4 regions of the Nocardia sp. NPDC004278 genome follow, and region 1 is predicted to be linked to each of the others. Evidence: riboswitches for the same ligand, from Rfam matches in the RefSeq annotation. Region 1 holds a riboswitch; each other region holds the start of a gene.
What was found. A riboswitch is a leader RNA that binds a small molecule or an ion and turns the genes downstream of it on or off. The one in region 1 is predicted to bind S-adenosylmethionine.

Region 1 (5,245 bases):
TCGGCATCGGTGGCATCGGGGTCCAATGTGGTGACACCGACCCAGCCCTCGCCCAGTTCCGCGAGTGCCGCCTTCAGGTAGGTCTGATCGGTGCCTTGGAAGGATCCGCTGACCACGGCCCCACCGCCGACATCGAAGCGAGACATGCGCTTTCGGTAATCGGCAATGGTGAACGGGTCGGGCAGGTAGCCCTCGTTCTCGGCCAGCGGGAACCCCGGGTCGAAGATGTGGAGATGGGCATCGAACACTTGTACAGAATGCCTCAGTAAAGGATTTTCCGCTGCCGTAGACCCGACAGATTTTGCACTGCTGCGGCCGTATCGGATTGTCGAGTGCCACAGGGGGTGACGCGCACCCCCTGTGGCACCGGCACTAGACCTTGTGCGGTTCGCTGGCGCGCAGCATGTCCTCGCGCTCGACGACCTTGACGCGCTCGCGGCCCTCCGGCTCACCGAGTGCGCGCTCATGCGCGTCGAGGCGGTACCAGCCCTGCCAGGTGGTGAACGGGATGCCCTTGCCCTCGAGGAATTCGATGACGGCGTCCAGTTCCGGCTTCTCGGCCGGGGTGAAGTTCACGCTGTCGTCGAGCAGGCAGGCCACGGTCTCGTTGGCATCGCCCTTGGTGTGGCCGATGAGGCCGACCGGACCGCGCTTGATCCAGCCGGTGACGTAGGTGCCGGGCAGGTAGCGCTGCGCACCGTCGGCGTCCTCGTCGGCGATGACGCGTCCGGCCTCGTTCGGGACCACACCGGCCTGATCGTCGAACGGCAGGTTGGTGAGGTTCTGCGACAGGTAGCCGACGGCGCGGTAGATGGCCTGGACGTCCCAGTCCTTGAAGACACCGGTGCCCTTGACATTGCCGGTGCCGTCGAGCTGGGTGCGCTCGGTGCGCAGGCCGACGACCCTGCCGTCCTCGCCGATGATCTCCGCGGGGGACTCGAAGAAGTGCAGGAACAGCTTGTGCGGGCGGTTGCCGACATCGCGGATGGCCCACTGCTCGAGCGTATTCGCGATCATGTCGACCTGCTTGGAGTGCCGACGCGCGGCCTCGGAGCCCTCGTCGTAGTCGATGTCCTCGGGATCGACGATGACCTCGATGGTCGGGGAGTGGTCGAGTTCGCGCAGCTCGAGCGGGGTGAACTTGGCCTGCGCCGGGCCGCGGCGGCCGAAGACGTGCACCTCGACCGCCTTATTGGCTTTCAATCCGGCGTGGACGTTTGGTGGTATCTCGGTCGGCAGCAGTTCGTCACCGGTCTTGGCGAGCACACGTGCGACATCGAGTGCGACATTGCCGACACCGAGGACGGCGACCTTCTCGGCCTCCAGCGGCCAGGTGCGCGGCACATCCGGATGTCCGTCGTACCAGGACACGAAGTCCGCGGCGCCGTAGCTGCCGTCCAGGCCGATGCCGGGGATGTCCAGCGCGCGGTCGGCGTTGGCGCCGGTGGAGAAGATCACCGCGTCATAGAACGTGCGCAGATCGTCGAGGGTGATGTCGGTGCCGTAGTCGATATTGCCGAGCAGGCGAACCTGCGGCTTGTCGAGCACCTTGTGCAGGGCGGTGATGATGCCCTTGATGCGCGGGTGGTCCGGCGCGACGCCGTAGCGGATCAGACCGAACGGCGCCGGCATGCGCTCGTACAGGTCGATGCTCACCTCGGCATCGGACTTCATCAACGCGTCGGCGGCGTAGATACCGGCCGGTCCTGCGCCCACGATCGCGATGCGAAGCGGGCGAGTCCCGGCGGTGTGCGCGTCAGGCCCGGAGGCGGCAGCTTGCGTAACCACGGAGGGCTCGCGCGCACCGCTAGTCGACTCTGCACTGTTTTCGGTCATCTTTTACGCGCACCCTTATGGTCGAAACAATTATGGCGTCAGTCTTAGCTTAGGCTAACTTGGCGCACCTTTTGGTTGCACCTGACGATGCGGACGGGCGGCTCGCGGCTGCACAGTCGCTACGTCGGTGAGCTGGCATATGGCTATGACAGCAGGCCGCAGTCTCGCGATTCTATCGGTGGCGCATGGCGCACCCTGCGGGCGGTGCGTGAACCGGATGGTTGCCACCCGGGCTCACTTACCCGAGTACCCACTGTCCGGTTGGCTATCGAATTATTGCTGTGCCGCTGCCGTGCGGGGTCGCGCCCGGTCCGGGGGTGCCTGTCGGATACCGCTGCCCACCAGGGATGATCGACCCATGACAGAGCAGCAGGGCACCGATGACGAACCAGTGATCGAGGTCGACCAGACCGATCGGCGCACGATGGCGCCGTTCATCGCGGCAGCCGTATTCGCGGCCGTCGTCCTGGTCGCCATCGTGCTGGGCGCGGTGCTCTCGCCCGCTGAGAAAAATGTCACAGAATCGGACAAGATCGCGGCCGCGGTGCATCGCTATGCAGAGGCCAGGGGCACCACCGACAACACACCGCCACCCGCGGTGGCCTGCCAAGGATTCGACGAGAGCAAGTCGCCGCTGGCCGCCCAGTTCGGTGGCGCTGCGGCCGGAAAGTCGATCAAGGTCACCAACATTGACAACGCCATGGTCGATGGCGATAGGGCGAAGGCGAACGTGACCATCGCGGTCGACGGCCGGGAGACGCCAGCGACGTGGAATCTGGTTCGCTCCGGCGACCGCTGGATCGTCTGCAACTGATTACCCGGCGTGGCGCTGACCTGGGTTTGACAGGGCGGCCCCTGCCCAGGCAATCTCGGACACAGGTCATGAGAACCAGCGTCAAGCCCCGGCTAGCTGGTCGGCAACCCTCCTCCGCGGTGGGGTGCTCCGGGTGACGACCTGGCCGCGCACCGAAACCCAGGTGCGGCAAGCGTGGATTCACAGGAGGATCGCATGACATATGCCGGTGACATCACCCCCCAGCAGGCGTGGGAGTTGTTGCGCGACAATCCCGAGGCCGTCTTGGTCGATGTGCGCACCGAGGCCGAATGGCGCTTCGTCGGCGTCCCCGATACGAGTTCGATCGATCGGCCGACGGTGCTGATCGAATGGGTCGACACCAGTGGCGCCCGCAACGGTGAGTTCGTCGCACAGCTGACCTCGGCGCTGGAGGGTCGCGATCCGGCGGCGCCCGTCGTCTTTCTGTGTCGCTCCGGGCAGCGTTCCATCGGTGCCGCGGTCGCCGCGACCGGTGTCGGGATCGAACCGTCGTACAACGTGCTCGAGGGCTTCGAGGGCCCCATCGACGAGTTCGGTCACCGCGGCGGCTCCGGCTGGCGCGCACTCGGTCTGCCGTGGCGGCAGTCATGATCACCGGGGGTGCGTTCGACAAACCGCTGCCCAAGGGGGTCGGCCCCGCGACGCTCGGCGTCCGAGGCGGCCTGCGCCGCTCCGGATTCGAGGAGACCGCCGAGGCGCTGTACCTGTCCTCCGGTTTCGTCTATGAGAGCGCCGAGGCGGCCGAGGCCGCGTTCACCGGCGATATCGAGCATTTCGTCTACTCCCGCTACGGCAACCCGACGGTGGCCATGTTCGAGGAGCGACTGCGCCTGATCGATGGCGCCGAGGCCTGTTTCGCGACCGCGAGCGGTATGTCGGCGGTATTCACCGCGCTCGGCGCGCTGCTGGGTGCGGGCGATCGACTGGTGGCCGCGCGCAGCCTCTTCGGCTCGTGCTTCGTGGTGTGCAATGAGATCCTGCCGCGCTGGGGTGTGGAGACCGTCTTCGTCGACGGCGATGATCTGGACCAGTGGGAGCAGGCGCTGTCGGTGCCGACCCAGGCCGTGTTCTTCGAGACGCCGGCCAACCCGATGCAGACGCTGGTCGATGTGCGCCGGGTGACCGAGCTCGCCCATGCCGCGGGCGCGAAGGTGGTGCTGGACAATGTCTTTGCCACCCCGCTGCTGCAGCGCGGTTTCGAACTCGGCGCGGATGTGCTGGTGTATTCCGGTACCAAGCACATCGACGGTCAGGGCCGGGTGCTCGGCGGCGCGATTCTCGGCCCGCACGACTACATCGACGGTCCGGTGAAGAATCTTATGCGCCATACCGGTCCGGCGCTGAGCCCGTTCAATGCGTGGACCCTGCTCAAGGGTTTGGAGACCATGCCGCTGCGGGTGCGTCATTCGACCGAATCCGCATTGCGCATCGCGCGCTTCCTCGAGGGCAACAAGTCCGTCTCCTGGGTGCGCTATCCGTATCTGGAGTCGCATCCGCAACACGAGCTGGCGACCAGTCAGATGAGCGGCGGCGGCACGGTGGTCACCTTCGAGCTGAACGCGCCGGCACACGAGGCGAAGAAGCGCACCTTCGAGGTGCTCAACCGGTTGCGCATCATCGATATCTCCAACAACCTCGGTGACTCCAAGACCCTGATCACCCACCCCGCCACCACCACCCACCGCGCCATGGGCCCCGAGGGCCGCGCCACCATCGGCCTGTCCGACGGTGTCGTGCGCATCTCGGTTGGGCTCGAGGATGTCGAGGATCTGCTGGCCGATTTGGACCATGCGCTGAGCTAGTAATCCGACGAAACGGGGCGCGGTGGCATCGTGCGCCCGCTTGGCGTTCGGACTCAACCGTGCCGGTGAGTCGCTGTCGGCTCGCTGCAGTGTCGGGTGTCGTGCCATTAGATGTGGCTGGCGACGATGAGCGGTTCCGGTCTCATTCGTGCCGGTGAATGGCTGACGGTTGGCTGCGTGGCCGGGCCTGCGTGGGGTGTCGTGTCGCAGGTGTGGCTGTCGACGATGAGTCGTTCCGGGTTTCGTTCGTGCGGGTGACGGCTGTCGGCTTGCTGCGCCGCCGGGCCTGCGTCGGGTGTCGTGCCGAAGATGTCGCTGCCGACGATGAGCGCCGCGGTCCGGGGGGTGCCGGTAAGAATCGTGTCACCTGGTACATGAGCCCATCGGTTAGTGGCTCGGCACGCACGAACCTGTTCCCGATCTCCGGTATCGACGAATTCAGCTCGGCCACAACTCGATCCAATATCACGCGTCAGATCTACGAACGCCGACTCGAGCAAGTGCCGTTGCGGTGTTGTCACAGATTCGGACGGTTCTGCACCCAGTGAAACGGCGTGCTTCGTTGCGGGAAGTTGTTCGGGTCGATCCGGTCGAGGGCGATTGTTACCTGGTGGCCGTCCAGTTCGCCGGTCAGCACGGCTTTGTCGGGGGCGGGTTGCTGGAAGGTGAGTGTGCCCAACGGATTCCGAGTGCGGCCGGGCTTCACCGCCGATCCGGATTGCAGCGTTCCGGCGGTCAGCCGGATCCGATGGGCGGCGGCGTCCACGTCGGC
Region 2 (5,245 bases), on a different contig from region 1:
TCCATGCGCAGGTCGCTTCCACCAGTCGCATGCCGGGTCGCGGATACCCTGATCGCGCGCGGCCACCATGGTGTCATCGTCACTCAGCCCGCTCCCACGCCCACCGCCGCCGATGCCGCACGGGCACTCGGCGTCGATGTGGGCGCCATTACGAAGTCGCTGGTGTTCCTGCTCGACGAGGATCCGGTGCTGCTGCTGGTCTCCGGGGCGCATCAGGTGGATCTGGCGAACACCGGCGCGCGGCTGGAGGGCACGCTCACCCCCGCCCCCGCCGATATGGTGCAGCAGGTGACCGGTCAGCCCATCGGCGGTATCGCACCGGTCGGCCACCCCACCAACCTGCCGACCTGGGTGGACAATGCGCTATCGGCGCACCGGGAGGTGTGGGCCGCGGGCGGCGTTCCGAATACCGTGTTCCGCACCTCGTTTCGCGAACTGGTGCGCATTACCGCCGGACTTCCGATCGACGTGGACTGAATTCCGCGCCCGCCCGGGAACAGCGCGGATCGCGGGATGGAGATCAATCCAACAACCATGGGGCGATCCATTACCGACAAACCCGGCGTAGTTTCGTCATGTGAGCGAGCGGAGAGCCATCAACACAGCACCAACGGTCGCAGCGGAACCGAGCGCTGACGAGGCGCAGCTGTGACCGATGCGCAACCGCCTGCCACGGACATCCAGGTTCCCGACGATCTGAGCGGTATCACCGCCGAGCAGTACCGCGCCTCCATGCGGCACTATCCCGCGGGCGTCACGGTGGTCACCCTCGGCTCGGAAAATGGTCCGGTCGGTTTCACGGCCACGTCCTTCGCATCGCTGTCGCTGGAGCCGCCGCTGGTCTCCTTCAATATCGCCCACACCTCATCGAGCCTGACCGCGCTGCGGGCGGCCGAGTCCGTGGTCATCCACTTCCTCGGCGAACATCAGCACGATCTGGCCCAGCGCTTCGCCCGCACCGCCGATCAACGCTTCACCGATCGTTCGCTGTGGACCACCCTGGACAGCGGCGAGCCGGTGCTGCACGGCACCCCCATCTGGATCCGGGCCACCATTAAGCAGCTGATCCCGATCGGTGACCACACCTTCGTCGTCGGCCTGGTCACCCGGGTGCGCGACAGCACCGAGGAACAGCCCGCCGCCGCGCCCCTGCTCTACTACCGGGGCCGCTACTACCGCCCGACCTCGCTCGAAGAGTGAGCGCAGTCGAATTCTGCTGGGCAGCAATAGAGTTCGATCGCTAGAGATCGAGCGATGAGCCCCGGTGAACCTCGATGTGGAAGGTGTCGCCCGCACCGAGGTCCAATAATGACGGCCGGGTCGAGTCCGGGGTCAGTTCGGCTTGACCGGTTCCTTCGGCGGCGCCGTGGACGGATCCTTGGTGGTCGTCCCGGGCGAACTCATGGTCGGGGCTCCGATTTGGCTGCGCCGAACTGCTGTAGCTGGCGCTCGTAGACATCGGTCAGTCGACGGCCGCGCATCCCAGCCGTCCAGGACTGGAGCGCATCCCGCTCTGCCGAATTCATTCAGCCGCCTTTCCGAGATTCGCTGGACGAGTGCCATCGCCTTCCTAGACGCAGGTGACCGGGCGGAGGTTCCATCGGGTCGCGATCGCGCGGTGAATTTCGCAGAACGAAGTCGGCGGCCTCAGTGCCGCATCCAGCTAGCTCCTGCCATATTCAGCCCCGGGCCGGGGTCCGTCGAACGTAGCCGAATGGTGGTCGCCCAGGCCGCCGTATTCGACCGCTGTATGACTACGCTCGGCGAGCAGTCGGAGGGAGTAGCGCAGCAATCGATCTGGACGTGGGGCTAGCCGATCACGCAGGGTGCGGCGCCGTCCGCGGCATTGTCGCTGGTGAAGGGGCGGGTCTCGGGGGTCGGATGCCACAGTCCATCGGTGCAGGCGTAGTTCCAGCTCGCGCCGCTGGTGACAAGGGTGGCGATGGCCTCGATCAGACGGTCCACATCGGCGGAGCTGGTGCCGAGGCCGATGCTGGCACGCAGCGCGCCGTCGAGGCCGAGGCGCGCGAGCAAGGGGTGGGCGCAGAAGCGGCCGTCGCGAATGCCGATGCCGTGTTCGGCGGAGAGGTAGGCCGCGACCTGGCCGGGGGCGAAACCGTCCAGGGTGAAGGCGACGATGCCGACGGTATCCGGGCTGTCGTCCCAGATGCGCAGCAGGTTGACGCCGGGAATGGCGGACAGGCCGGTGCGCAGCCGATCGGCGAGCAGATGTTCGTGAGTGGTAAGGGATTCGGGATCGATCGCACAGAGCGCGTCACATGCGGCGGCGAGCGCGGCCGCACCGAGGACATTAGGGGAGCCGGCCTCATGACGCTGTGGCGCGGGTGCCCACTCCGTGCGGGCAACACCGACCTCGCGGACCGCGCCGCCGCCCGCCAGATACGGTTCGGCGGCATCGAGCCAATCCCGGCGTCCGACAAGCACTCCCGCGCCGAACGGCGCGTAGAGCTTGTGCCCGGAAAAGGCGAGGTAATCGATGCCGGTGTCGCGCAGGCTGATCCGACGATGCGGTGCCAGTTGGGCGGCATCGACCAGGATGCGGGCGCCGCACTGGTGCGCGATGGTGGCCAGGCGCTCGAGCGGCAGTACCTCACCGGTCACATTGGAGGCGCCGGTGACCGCCAGCAATGCGGCTGGCTTACTGCACAATTCGGCGATGAGCTGGCGGATGGTCTCCCCGACGGTCGACGCCGCCCGGACGACGCGGCGGCCGTGCCGGGTCCACGGCAGGAAGTTCGCGTGATGCTCGATATCCAGCACCACGGTGTCACCGGGGACGCAGGCGGCGAGCAGGTTGAGCGAATCGGTGGTGTTGCGGGTGAATACCACCACCTGGTCGTCGGCGGCATCGAGGAAACGCGTGACCGAACCGCGGGCCGCCTCGTAGCACTCGGTGGAGATCCGCGAGGCGTAGCCCGCGCCGCGGTGCACACTCGCGTAGTACGGCAGCAACTGCTGCACCCGATCGGTGACCTGCGCCAATGCCGGTGCGCTCGCGGCGTAGTCGAAGTTAGCGTAGGTGGTCGTCCCGCCCTGGACCAGCGGTACCCGGAGATCGTCGCCGGAGACCCGGGCGAAGGCGGAACAGGTCTGGTCAACGGCAGCAGTCATCACAAAATCCCATCGGTTATGGGACCCGTAATCAGGTGATTATCCGAGTCCGCGCTTGCCGCACCCGGTCGGGCTGCGGCCCGGTCGTCACCCGGAGCACCCCACCGCGGAGGAGGGTTGCCGACCAGCTAGCCGGGGCTTGACGCTGGTACTCATGACCTGAACCGAGATTGGCAGATGCCGCACCGCCGTGTCAACCGCCGTTTTCGCCAGTGCATATACATGCACTCAAATAAATAACCTTGCAAAGCCGGGCGATCTGCGATCTCATCGAGAGGTGACGCTTTCCCTGCTGCTCAGCTTTGTCGGCCTGTGCGTTCTGCTGTCGATCACGCCCGGCCCGGACTCGTTCCTGGTGCTGCGATTCTCGATCGTGGACGCACGCCCCGGCATCGCCGCGGCAATCGGTTCGGCGCTGGGCGGCATCGTCTGGGCGGTAGTGGTCGCGGCGGGGGTTGCCGCACTGCTGGAACAGTCCGCGACGGCCTACCGGACACTCAAGGTCATCGGCGGAATCTACTTGGTGTACTTGGGAATTCGGGCGCTGATCGAGCACCGCAAACAGCGCGGGGCCAGCGCGCAGGTGTCCGGTCAGCCGAGCGCGGGTGAGGCGACCTCGATTCGCTCGGCATTCGCCGCGGGCCTGGTGTCGTGCATGTTCAACCCGAAGGTCGGTCTGTTCTACCTGGCGGTACTGCCGCAGTTCCTCACCGACGTCACCTTCGCGAACACCCTCGCGCTCGGCGCCATCGAAAGCACCATCGCGGCCGTGGAGATGATCCTGCTCGCCCTGCTCGCCTCCCGGGCGGTGGCCATGCTGCGCCGCCCCCAGGTCCGCGATCGGCTGGAGCAGATCAGCGCGGCGATTCTCGCCGCACTCGGTGTCGGCACCGCCGCCTCGGCCGCGTAATCCATTGCGCGTCTTGTCGACAGCCACCTCCGGTCGCCGTCGACAAGGCGGACAGCATCGCTATTTCGGCTGAATCTCCTTGCGCCACAGCAGCACCGACGCGACCAAGGAAACCACCGCGGCAGCGGTGAGCCACCAGAACGCCTGCCGGAACCCGGCATCCACCGGCAATCCGGCGGCCGCAGCGCGATACAGCACAACCGCCAGCAACGCGGCCCCGATCGACCCGCCGACCCGCTGCAGAATATTGACGAACGACGCCGCATCCGGCATCTGCTGAGGGCGCACCGCCGCGTACGCCGCAGCGACGATGGGCATTCCGGTCAACCCGGTCGCCATGCCCCGAATCAGCAAAAGCGCCTGTATCACAACAGGATTCATCGAGGCATCGCCGAGCGCGAACGGCACCGTGACAGCGACCGTGACCGCACTGCCGACCACCGCGACAACGCCCCCGCCGTACCGATCGGTCAACCGGCCGCCGATCGGCATCGCGATAATGCCGCCGAGCCCGAACGACATCAGCAGCAATCCGGTCGCTATCAGACCCTCGCGGTGCAGGACCTGAAAGTACAGCGGCAGCACCAGCATCGACCCGAACATCGAGGCACCGGCGAAGAAGTTCGCCACATTCGCCGTCGCGAACACCGGGTGCCGGAACAGTCCGACATCGAGCAGATTCGCACCGCGCCCGCGCACCGACCGCGCCACGAACAGTCCGAGTGCCAGCGCGCCGAGCAGCACCGAAACCCACACCGTCGGCGCGGAAACGCTGCCGCGACTACCGAATTCGCCGAGCCCGTAGACCAGTGCCGACAGACCGACGCCGATCAACGCGAATCCGGTGGCATCGAATCGGCCCCCGGTATCCGCCGTCGCCGCCCGCGGCAATACCCGGCGCGCCAGTACGAACGCCACCAGCCCGAACGGGATATTGATCAGGAACAACCACTGCCAGTCCAGGTTCGCGAGCATGATTCCGCCGATCGTCGGCCCGATCGCGGGCGCGGCGACCACCGCGATCCCGACCACGCTCATCACCCGACCCAGCCGATGCGGACCGGCGACCTGACCGATCAGCGTCTGCCCAGCGGGCACCAGCAAACCTGCAGCCAACCCCTGTGCGATCCGCAGCCCGATGAGCCAATCGATATTCGGCGCGAGCGCGCACAACCCCGAGGTGACGGTGAACCCGGCGAGTGC
Region 3 (5,245 bases), on a different contig from region 1:
GCCGTCGCCGGTCACGGCCGGGTGCGCGCCGCCGGTCTCCTCGGCTACAGCGCCGCGGTCACCGGCCGCTTACTCGCCCGCTCACTCGAAAGCGGCTCACTGACCCGCGCCGATATCCTTGCCGCCCTGGCCCACCCGGTCTCCATCGCCGCCTATCTACGCCTGTGGTCCCGCTCGCGCCGCGCCCACCGCGCGAACACGTTGACCTGGAAATCCCGCCACCTCGACACCGCCCACTGACCGAGACCAGGCCGAATCCATGGCGGCAATGCCCGACCGACCCGCCACCAGATCTTGATCAATCGGGCAGTCGCACGCCCGAAACCAGCTGACGCCATATCCCAGGCCGGGCCTGGCAGCCCGCTCCCCAAACGGCATGGCGACCCCGGACGTCGACCGGCTCAGCGCACGCCAGCTGGCGCCATATCCAGGCCGGGCCCGGCACCCGCTCCCCAAACGGCATGGCGACCTCAGACGTCGGCCGGTCTCAGCGCACCGAGGTGATGCCGACCGTCGGGAGGAAGAAGCAGGGCTTGCCGCCGTTGTCCATGGTGCCGAACACCGCGGCCAGGACGGTGCCGGAACCGGTCTCGACGGGGACGGCGCGGATGCCTCCGGTGGGGAATGTGGCGAAGAAGTTCTGGAAGGCGCGTTCGGCGAGTGGTCGCATTTCGGCAGGGATTTCCGCGGGCACCATGGTTCGGACGACGTCGGAGATCGGGCCCATGGCGGTGACGCCGCTGCGGCCATTGGCCAGGTTCAGCCAGGCGACGTTCATGCCGGAGATGTTCGTGCTGTCCGGGGCTACGCCGTAGGGCATGAAGGTGAACAGGGTTTGGCCCGTTTTGACCGCGGACAGGTCTAGTCCCGGAATGGCCACGGTGGTCTTGGGCCACGGCCCGGGCACAGCACCCGCGACGGCGGGGACCAGGCCGAGGGAGTTGCTGCTGGAGCAGAACGCCGCAGCCGCCGGGTACAGGAACGGGTCGATGCCCAAGGCGCGCAGCGCCTCGACGGTGGCTTGGTAAGCACCGAACGCATCTCCGGGTGCGGCTTGGACGGACGGCGCCGGCGCCGCCGGGATTGCGGCTCCGGGTATCGGCGCAGGTACCGCGACGGCGAGGCCGGGGGCGGCGAGCGTCAGCGCGGCCGCACCGGTCGCGATGGCGGTAAGCGTGGTCAGACGGCGCAGCAGGGTCACGTGAACCTCCTCAGCGTCGGGCACGAACGAGGTCAGAGAGTACTCCAGCAAACCACCGGAACTGCGCTGATTTCGACTGGCAACGCCATCGCGTCGCGCACCGTACCGGACCGTCGCGACGAAACGCCGGTTGCACCCTCCAGGCGAAATACGCCGGACGGACCGCACCCGAAGCGTCGCGATCCACCGCACGACCCGGTCGATAATCCCTGTTCACGACCGTTCGGACAAGATCTGCGCTCACACTGATTCGTACCCTTGTGCCGGAGTTCGCCTGCTTCGCATGATGTTTCGGCTAGACCGACCGACCCGTGCTCGGCGTCGGACACACCATCCAGAGCGACCGAGAGACCTGGCTCGTCGACGTCGCAGCAACCCCCCGGTCATCGGGTGCGGGTGCTTCCGCCGGGAACGATGGAGGAACCGAAATCATGAGCGCGTCCGTTGCATCCGATGCCCGATCGGATGTTCCGATACCGGGTGCACCCGGCACTGCCGTAACCATCGCCTACGCACCGCCGATCGCCAGGGCCTGGCATCCGTGGCGCTGGGTGATCAGCGCCATCGCGCTGGTACTGCTCGCGCAGTTCATCCATGGACTGGTCACCAATCCGGGCTGGGATTGGTCGACCTTCGCCAAATACTTCACCGCGAAGTCGGTGTTATCGGCGCTGAAGGTCACCTTGGAGCTGACCCTGTGGGGTACCGCACTCGGATTCCTGATCGGCACCGCACTGGCAATCGCCCGGTTGTCGAATAATCCGGTGCTGCGGGTGATCTCGTGGGTCTATATCTGGGCGTTCCGCTCGATTCCGTTGATCGTGCAGCTGCTGTTCTGGTTCAACATCGCCTACCTCTACAACACGCTTTCGCTCGGCATCCCGTTCGGCCCCGAATTCCTCACCTTCGAGGTGAACGGGGTGATCAGCGGGTTCACCGCGGCGGTCATCGGCCTCGCGTTGCATCAGGCCGCATATTCGGCCGAGATCATCCGGGCCGGATTCATCTCGGTCGATCCCGGACAGTTGGAAGCCGCCGCGGCACTCGGGATTCCGCGGCTGCGACAGTTCCGCACCGTCGTCGTCCCGCAGGCGATGCGCTCGATCCTGCCGAATGCGACCAATGAGGTGATCAGCCTGTTCAAGGGCACCTCGATCGTTTCGGTAATGGCGATCGCGGAACTCTTCTACCAGGTCCAGGTCATCTACGGACGCAACGGCCGGGTGGTGCCACTGCTCATGGTCGCGACGGTCTGGTACATCGTGCTGACCACGATTCTCTCGGTGGCGCAGTACTACATCGAACGGCACTATGCCAAGGGCGCGCACCGGACACCGCCACCGACGCCGATCCAGCAGGTGTGGCACAAGCTGCGCGAAATCGCCGAAAGCGGGTCCGCCGCACCGCGCGGAGCCACCCGATGAGCGCACCGGTCACTGCAACGAACGACACCACCGTCGACAAAGCCCCCGCCGTCGCAGTTCGCGGCGTGCGAAAGTCCTACGGCACCACCGAAGTACTGCGCGGTATCGACCTGACGGTGCGGGCGGGTGAGGTGGTCACCGTGATCGGCCCGTCCGGCTCCGGCAAGTCGACACTGCTGCGGGTGATCAACCACCTGGAGTCCCTGGACGCGGGCACCGTGCACATCGACGGCGAGCTGATCGGATATCGGCTGCGCCGCAATAGGTTGCACGCGCTATCGGATCGCGAGGTGCGCAAGCAGCGCTCGCATATCGGCTTCGTCTTCCAGCAGTTCAATCTCTTCCCGCACCTGACGGTGCTCGACAATGTCACGCTCGCACCGATTTCCGCGCAGGGTCGCCCGCGCAAGGAGATCGAGCGCGAGGCCGAGGAACTGCTGGACCGGGTCGGCATCGGCGAACTGGCCGACGCCTATCCGCGGCGGCTGTCCGGCGGACAGCAGCAGCGGGTGGCCATTGCCAGGGCGTTGGCGCTGCGACCGCCGGTGATCCTGTTCGACGAACCGACCTCGGCACTGGATCCGGAACTCGTCGGCGAAGTTCTCGACGTGATCCGCGATCTCGCCGACGGTGGCACCGCGCTGGTGATCGTCACCCACGAAATCGGGTTCGCCCGTGAGGTGGCCGACACCGTGGTCTTTCTCGACGGCGGCGTGATCGTCGAACAGGGCCCGCCCGCTGCCGTACTCGACAACCCCCGGCACCCGCGCACCCGCGCATTTCTATCCCGAGTCCGTTGAGCGCGGTGCGCGCTCCCCGATGAACAGGTATTCAATGAAGCTCACCGCCCTGGTCGGCCTGACCGCCACGGTCGCGTTGCTGGCCACCGGCTGCGGCACCGACCCCGATGCGGAAAACTCCGCGCAGCCCGCCGGTTCCATCACCTTCGACCTGTCCCCCGGCCAGTCCGGCCGGATCCACCCGCCCAAGGTCGACGCCATCGCCGCCGAACTGCCGCAGGCCATTCGCGACCGCGGCACGCTGGTGGTCACCGGTTCGGGTGGCGCGGCACCACCGCTGCGGTTCTACGCCACCGACGATAAGACCATCGTCGGGTCCGAAGTCGATTTCGCCTCCCTCATCGCCGACATCCTCGGACTGAAACTCGTTGCGCAGGTGGCCGATTGGTCGCAGAACTTCGTGCGGGTCGACTCCGGCGAGGCGGATGTGTTCATCTCCAACGTCACCGTGACCGAGGAGCGCAAGGAGAAATACGACTTCGCCACCTACCGCAATGACACCGTCGCGCTGGAGATCCCCGAGCAGAGCACGCTCGACTACCGGGATCGCAAGAGCCTGGCGGGCAAGCGGATCGGCGTCGGCAGCGGCACCAATCAGGAACAGCTGCTGGTGAAGTGGAACGAGCAGAACATCGCCGAGGGCCTGCCCGCGATCGATATCGCCTACTTCCAGCAGGTCACCGACTACTACCTGGCGCTGGCCTCGCAGCGCCTGGACGGCTACATCGGGCCCGATCCGTCCGCGATCTACCACAGCACCACCGCGAATCAGACCAAGATCGTCGCGACCTTCTCCGGCGCCGGTGACACGCTGCAGGGCGAGATCGGTGTGCTCACCAAGAAGGACAACGGTCTGATCGGCCCCATCAACAAGGCCATCAACAACGCCATCCAGACCGGCACCTACCAGCAGGTCATCGACCGATGGGGGCTGAAGACCGAAACCGTGCCGAGCTCGCGGATCAACCCGCCCGGCCTACCGAAGAAGTCGTGATCGCGCATGAAATTCCTGCTGTTCACCCTCGTCACCCGAGTACCCGACCCGAGCACCGGACGACTGCCGGAGACCGGGGAAAGACTCACCGATGTCATCGAGCAGGCTCGTCTCGCCGAGGAACTCGGCTACGACGGGTTCGCCGTCGGTGAGCGGCACGAGGATCCATTCCTTTCGGCCGCGCCGCCGGTGATCCTGTCCCACATTGCCGCGGTCACCTCCCGGATCAGCCTGTTCACCGCGGTCACCACGCTGAGTCTGCTGGATCCGGTGCGCGCGTTCGAGGACTACTCGACTCTGGACAACCTCTCCGGCGGTCGCCTCGAACTGATCATCGGCAAGGGCAATGGCGCGGCGCAGGCAAAGCTGTACCACGTCACCACCGAGGATCAGTGGGATCGCAATCGCGAAGGCTACGAACTGTTTCGGGCGCTATGGGACAGCGACAGCGTGACCTGGTCCGGTCGATTCCGTCCGGACTTGGTCGAGGCCAAGGCCCTGCCGCGGCCGTGGCAGCCGCGCATCCGGATCTGGCACGGCAGTGCGACCAGTCTCGATTCGGTGGAACTCGCGGCGCGCCATGGTGACCCACTGTTCTCGGCCAACGTCACCAATCCGATCGAGCCGTATGCCGAACTGGTGCGCCACTATCGGGAGCGCTGGGAGCACTACGGGCACGATCCGGCCGACGCCCTGGTCGGCGCGGGTACCGCCGGATTCCACGTGGCACGCACGTCGCAGCAGGCCCTCGATGGATACCGCCCGATCTTCGAGGCGCGACTGGCGCTGGCGCGCAAGCTCGGCCTGCCGATCGTCTTCGAGGCCC
Region 4 (5,245 bases), on a different contig from region 1:
TCGATACCCACGGCGAGCCGGACCAGCCCAGGGGTGACGCCGGAGGCCAGTTGCTCAGCGGGCGTCAACTGCGAGTGTGTCGTCGACGCCGGGTGGATTACCAGAGAACGCACATCCCCGATGTTAGCTACATGGCTGTGCAGGGCTAACGCGTCCACGAACTTCTTGCCCGCATCGACGCCGCCGCGCAGCTCGAACGCGACGATCGCGCCCGCGCCCTTCGGCGCCAGCTCGGCGGCGCGTCGATGCCACGGCGAGGATGGCAAGCCCGCGTAGAACACCGATTCCACGGCCGGATGTGTGCTCAGGAATTCGGCCACCGCCTGTGCGTTGGCGACGTGACGCTCCAGCCGCAGGCTCAGTGTTTCGATGCCCTGACTGATCAGGAACGCGTTGAACGGCGATACCGCCGCACCGAGGTCACGCAGCAGTTGCACCCGTGCCTTGAGTGCGAAGGCCGGAGCGCCGAGATCGGCGAAGACCGCGCCGTGGTAGCTCGGGTCCGGGGTGGTGAAACCGGGGAAGCGGGATTCACCCTGCGCGTCGCGCACGGTCCAGTCGAAGGTGCCGCCGTCGACGATCACGCCGGCGACCGCCGAACCGTGCCCGCCCAGGTACTTGGTCGCCGAATGCACGACGATGTCCGCGCCGTGGGCCAGCGGCTGGATCAGGTACGGGGTCGCGACCGTATTGTCAACGATCAGCGGCAGGCCCGCCGCGTGTGCGATCGCGGAGATGCCGCGGATATCGAAGATCGCGCTGCTCGGGTTGGCGATAGTCTCGCCGTAGAAGGCCTTGGTATTCGGCCGGATTGCCGCGCGCCACTGCTCGAGGTCGTCCGGATCCTCGACGAAGGACACCTCGATGCCGAGCTTGGGCAGCGAGTAGTGGAACAGGTTGTAGGTGCCGCCGTAGAGGTGCGGGCTGGAGACGATGTGATCGCCAGCGGCCGCGAGATTGAGGATCGCGTAGGTCTCCGCGGCCTGACCGGATGCCAGCAACAGCGCGGCCACACCGCCTTCCAGGGCGGCGATGCGCTGCTCGACCACGTCCTGGGTCGGGTTCATGATCCGGGTGTAGATATTGCCCGGCTCGGCCAGCCCGAACAGCGCGGCTGCATGATCGGTGTCACGGAAGGCGTACGAAGTGGTCTGGTAGATCGGGAGTGCGCGTGCGCCGGTGATCTCGTCGGGGGTCTGGCCCGCGTGGATCTGCTTGGTCTCGAAGGACCACTGCGCCGGATCGGTTCCGGCGGCGTCGATATCGGTCGCGGACGCGTTGGGGTCACTCATGACTTGCTCCAAAGAGGTTGTTCGCCAGCAGGTTTCAATGGGATGCGGGTGACGTACAACAACAACACATGGCGGGAACCTCCTGAAGTGCGCGCTTGCTCTCGGCTTTCGAGAGCCCGGTCATCACCCGGAGCACCCCACCGCAGCTGGAGGGTTGCCGTCCAGCAAGCCGGGGCTTCGCGCTGGCACTCATGACCTGACCGACATGGTAACCGGAGTGCGGTCGTCGGCCGAAATCCGTTACCGGTTTTCCGCCGTGGCGGCGTCGGTGCGCCCGGTGCATACCCGCATGAACTCGTCGAATGATGTGGTGAACGCATTGCGGGCGTCGGCAGCGGCGGCCGAGGCGTCGGCATCCTCGAAGATCGAGTTCGAGCATTCCATGCTGAGATGACCGATCAGCTGCCAGGCGCCGACGACCAGGCGGACCGGCAACGCGTTGGGCTGGGTGTCGAGTCGGTCGGCGATCACTTCGGCGATCGCGACGTTCTTATCGTCGGCGAGTTCCATGCTCTGCGCGCTGACCGTCGGGCTGCTGCGCAGGATCCGCTGCATCTGCTGGAAGCGCCGGAACGAGATGGGGCCATCGACACTTTTCGCGGCGTGATCGACGACCTGCAGGAATGCCTCGCGCAGCGATTGCAGTTCATTGCCGGTGACCGGAAGTCCGCGCAGGCATTCGGCGATGGCCAGGCCGAAATCCTTGACCGGCCCGAGGACGATGTCCTCTTTGCTGTCGAAGTATCGGTTGATGGTGCGCGGTGATACGTCCGCGCCGTTCGCGATCTGCTCGACCGTCGTCGCGTCGAATCCCTGTGCGTCGCACAGGTCCAATGCGACCTCGATGATGCGCAGCCGGGTCTGCTGCTTCTTGCGTTCGCGCAATCCCACGCTCGCGCCGCCGGGAGACGAACCTGGGTTTTGGTTTGCTGTGGCGCGCACAGCATCGTTGGCCGCGGCGCTCGCGACGATCGGCGTTGATGACTCGAGCATGTCCCCATGCTATCGCAATCGGGACATTTTGTGTCCTTTACGGCCAAATGTCCGAGTGCGACATTTTTCTCTTGACGACAAATGTCTGTCGATGACAGGATGACTGCACGACTTCAGACGGCTAGGAGAAGACAGTGAGCGAGACCGCGACAGTGGTGGAAGTTCCGGAAAGGCAGGCCAGCTCGACGCGCTGGCTGGCACTGGGGGTGATTGCATTCGCCCAGCTCATGGTGGTTCTCGACGCCACCATCGTGACCATCTCGCTGCCCTTCGCGCAGCAGGATCTCAACATCAGCGACGGCAACAGGCAGTGGATGCTCACCGCATACACGCTGATCTTCGGCGGTCTGCTGCTGCTCGGCGGACGGCTGGCCGACTACATGGGACGTCGGCGAGTCTTCATCGTCGGCATGGTCGGCTTCGCCGGGGCATCCGCGGTGGCCGGTCTGGCGCAGAACGGCGCCGAGTTGTTTGCCGGGCGTGCGCTGCAGGGCGCGTTCGCGGCATTGCTCGCACCGGCGGCGCTGTCATTGCTCTCGGTGACCTTCACCGAGGCGAAGGAGCGTGCGACCGCGTTCGGCGTCTTCGCCGGAATCTCCGCGGGTGGCGCGGCGCTCGGCCTGATCATCGGTGGCGCACTGACCGAGTACGCCTCCTGGCGGTGGTGCCTGCTGGTGAACACCCCCGTCGCATTGCTCGCGCTGCTCGGCACGCTGGCGTTCGTGGTCAAGGATGTGCCGATCCCGCGTACCGGCGGCTATGACGTCCCGGGTGCGGTCACCGTGACGCTCGGTCTGATCGCCATCGTGTACGGATTCAGCCGGGCCGCCGAGGACGGCTGGCTGGCCGGGAGCACCCTTGGGCTGCTCATCGTCGGTGTCGCACTGCTGATCGCCTTCGTCGTCATCGAGCGTCGCTCGACGAATCCGCTGCTGCCGCTGCATATTCCGGGTGAGATCAACCGCGGTGGCGCCTTCATCGCCGCATTGCTGATCCCGATCGCCATGTTCGCGATGTTCCTGTTCCTGAGCTACTACTTCCAGATCACCCTCGGCTACTCGTCGCTGAAGGCCGGCTTCGCCTTCCTGCCGTTCCCGGCGGGCATCGCGATCTCCGCCGGTGTCACCAGCGCGCTGCTGCCGAAGCTTGGCCCGCGTCCGCTGATGGTGGCGGGTGCCGCGCTCGGTGTGCTGGGACTGGTGTGGCTGGCGCAGCTGAGCTTCGGCGACAGCTACGCGGCCACTGTGCTGCCCGCGGAGGTACTGATCGCCCTCGGCATGGGCCCGCTGTTCGTCGGCATGCAGACCGTCGCGCTGCATCAGGTCGAGGAGGAGGATTCGGGTGTGGCCAGTGCGCTGCTGAACGCGGCCCAGCAGGTCGGCGGTGCGGTCGGTACCGCGCTGCTCACCACGATCTCGGTGCAGACGGCCAAGACCTTCGCGCAGAACAACCCGACGGTCGACAACCTGATGGCCCGTGCCTCGATCCACAGCTATGACGTCGCGTTCTATGTCGGCGCCGGATTCTTCCTCGCCGCAATTCCAGTGATCGCGTTGATGATTCGGGACAAGCCGGAAAACCTGATCGAGGGATCCGAGGAGGGCTCGCGGATTCCGCTCGCGGTCTGATCATGAAATAGCTGGTCCGGGTGTCCTTCGGGATACCCGGACATTGCTATTTCGCGGTGGTGCGCGTCACTGCCGACCTACTTGTCGGTAACAATTTCGAGCGTCTTCACATGGGGGGCTGCTCGCGCGGCGCGGTCAATGGCAGCAGTACGCTTGTCTTGTTTGCACCACATGTCTCGTGGACAACGCGGGACATATACGTTGTCTGTTGGAACAGCTAGGGTCCGCTCACAAGCGTGTTCGCCTGGCCGTGCAATAAGGGCACCATCCTAGGAGGACACGAAGATCCATGTCCAAGATCAAGGTTGAAGGCACAGTCGTCGAACTCGACGGCGACGAGATGACCCGGATCATCTGGCAGTTCATCAAGGACAAGCTGATCCACCCCTATCTCGATGTGAACCTGGAGTACTACGACCTCGGTATCGAGTATCGGGACAAGACCGACGACCAGGTCACCATCGACGCCGCGAACGCCATCAAAGAGCACGGCGTCGGTGTCAAATGTGCCACCATCACCCCCGATGAGGCCCGGGTCGAGGAATTCGGCCTGAAGAAGATGTGGCGCTCGCCCAACGGCACCATCCGCAATATTCTCGGCGGCACCATTTTCCGCGCGCCGATCATCATCTCGAATGTGCCGCGTCTGGTCCCCGGTTGGACCAAGCCGATCATCATCGGCCGTCACGCGTTCGGTGACCAGTACCGCGCCACCGACTTCAAGGTGTTCCAGGGCGGCACGGTCACCCTCACCTTCACCCCGGACGACGGCAGCGAGCCGATCGTGCACGAGGTCGTGAAGATGCCCGAGGACGGCGGCGTCGTCATGGGCATGTACAACTTCAAGAAGTCCATCGAGGATTTCGCGCGCGCATCGCTCAACTACGGGCTGCAGCAGAACTACCCGGTGTACATGTCGACGAAGAACACCATCCTGAAGGCCTACGACGGCATGTTCAAGGACACCTTCCAGGAAGTCTTCGATACCGAGTTCAAGACCCAGTACGACGCCGCGGGCCTCACCTACGAGCACCGCCTGATCGACGATATGGTCGCCTCCTCCATGAAGTGGGAGGGCGGCTACGTCTGGGCCTGCAAGAACTACGACGGCGACGTGCAGTCCGACACCGTGGCCCAGGGCTTCGGTTCGCTCGGCCTGATGACCTCGGTGCTGCTCACCCCGGACGGCAGGACCTGTGAGGCCGAGGCCGCGCACGGCACAGTCACCCGGCATTACCGCCAGCACCAGCAGGGCAAGCCGACCTCGACCAACCCGATCGCGTCGATCTTCGCCTGGACCCGCGGCCTCGAGCACCGCGGCAAGCTGGACAA

Region 2: another riboswitch for S-adenosylmethionine. It lies ahead of ACWEO2_RS37370 (aminotransferase class V-fold PLP-dependent enzyme); the one in region 1 lies ahead of ACWEO2_RS08860 (rhodanese-like domain-containing protein).
Region 3: another riboswitch for S-adenosylmethionine. It lies ahead of ACWEO2_RS41395 (amino acid ABC transporter permease); the one in region 1 lies ahead of ACWEO2_RS08860 (rhodanese-like domain-containing protein).
Region 4: another riboswitch for S-adenosylmethionine. It lies ahead of ACWEO2_RS19770 (bifunctional o-acetylhomoserine/o-acetylserine sulfhydrylase); the one in region 1 lies ahead of ACWEO2_RS08860 (rhodanese-like domain-containing protein).

What each region holds. Positions count from the first base shown of each region.
Region 1 is NZ_JBSGEQ010000004.1:338,173-343,417, reverse strand. Features, by position in the region: gene ACWEO2_RS08875 (amidohydrolase family protein) at 1-248, opposite strand, end outside; gene ACWEO2_RS08870 (FAD-dependent oxidoreductase) at 373-1,725, opposite strand; gene ACWEO2_RS08865 (Rv0361 family membrane protein) at 2,195-2,650, shown strand; SAM riboswitch class IV at 2,715-2,831, shown strand; gene ACWEO2_RS08860 (rhodanese-like domain-containing protein) at 2,846-3,262, shown strand; gene ACWEO2_RS08855 (O-succinylhomoserine sulfhydrylase) at 3,259-4,473, shown strand; gene ACWEO2_RS08850 (DoxX family protein) at 4,991-5,245, opposite strand, start outside.
Region 2 is NZ_JBSGEQ010000040.1:44,468-49,712, forward strand. Features, by position in the region: gene ACWEO2_RS37360 (YbaK/EbsC family protein) at 4-477, shown strand; gene ACWEO2_RS37365 (flavin reductase family protein) at 733-1,200, shown strand; gene ACWEO2_RS37370 (aminotransferase class V-fold PLP-dependent enzyme) at 1,810-3,132, opposite strand; SAM riboswitch class IV at 3,179-3,292, opposite strand; gene ACWEO2_RS37375 (LysE family translocator) at 3,410-4,042, shown strand; gene ACWEO2_RS37380 (DHA2 family efflux MFS transporter permease subunit) at 4,103-5,245, opposite strand, start outside.
Region 3 is NZ_JBSGEQ010000056.1:4,813-10,057, forward strand. Features, by position in the region: gene ACWEO2_RS41385 (glycosyltransferase family 2 protein) at 1-240, shown strand, start outside; gene ACWEO2_RS41390 (hypothetical protein) at 488-1,201, opposite strand; SAM riboswitch class I at 1,529-1,622, shown strand; gene ACWEO2_RS41395 (amino acid ABC transporter permease) at 1,633-2,625, shown strand; gene ACWEO2_RS41400 (amino acid ABC transporter ATP-binding protein) at 2,622-3,425, shown strand; gene ACWEO2_RS41405 (ABC transporter substrate-binding protein) at 3,445-4,419, shown strand; gene ACWEO2_RS41410 (LLM class flavin-dependent oxidoreductase) at 4,426-5,245, shown strand, end outside.
Region 4 is NZ_JBSGEQ010000012.1:23,181-28,425, forward strand. Features, by position in the region: gene ACWEO2_RS19770 (bifunctional o-acetylhomoserine/o-acetylserine sulfhydrylase) at 1-1,292, opposite strand, end outside; SAM riboswitch class IV at 1,379-1,489, opposite strand; gene ACWEO2_RS19775 (TetR family transcriptional regulator) at 1,533-2,285, opposite strand; gene ACWEO2_RS19780 (MFS transporter) at 2,420-3,913, shown strand; gene ACWEO2_RS19785 (NADP-dependent isocitrate dehydrogenase) at 4,203-5,245, shown strand, end outside.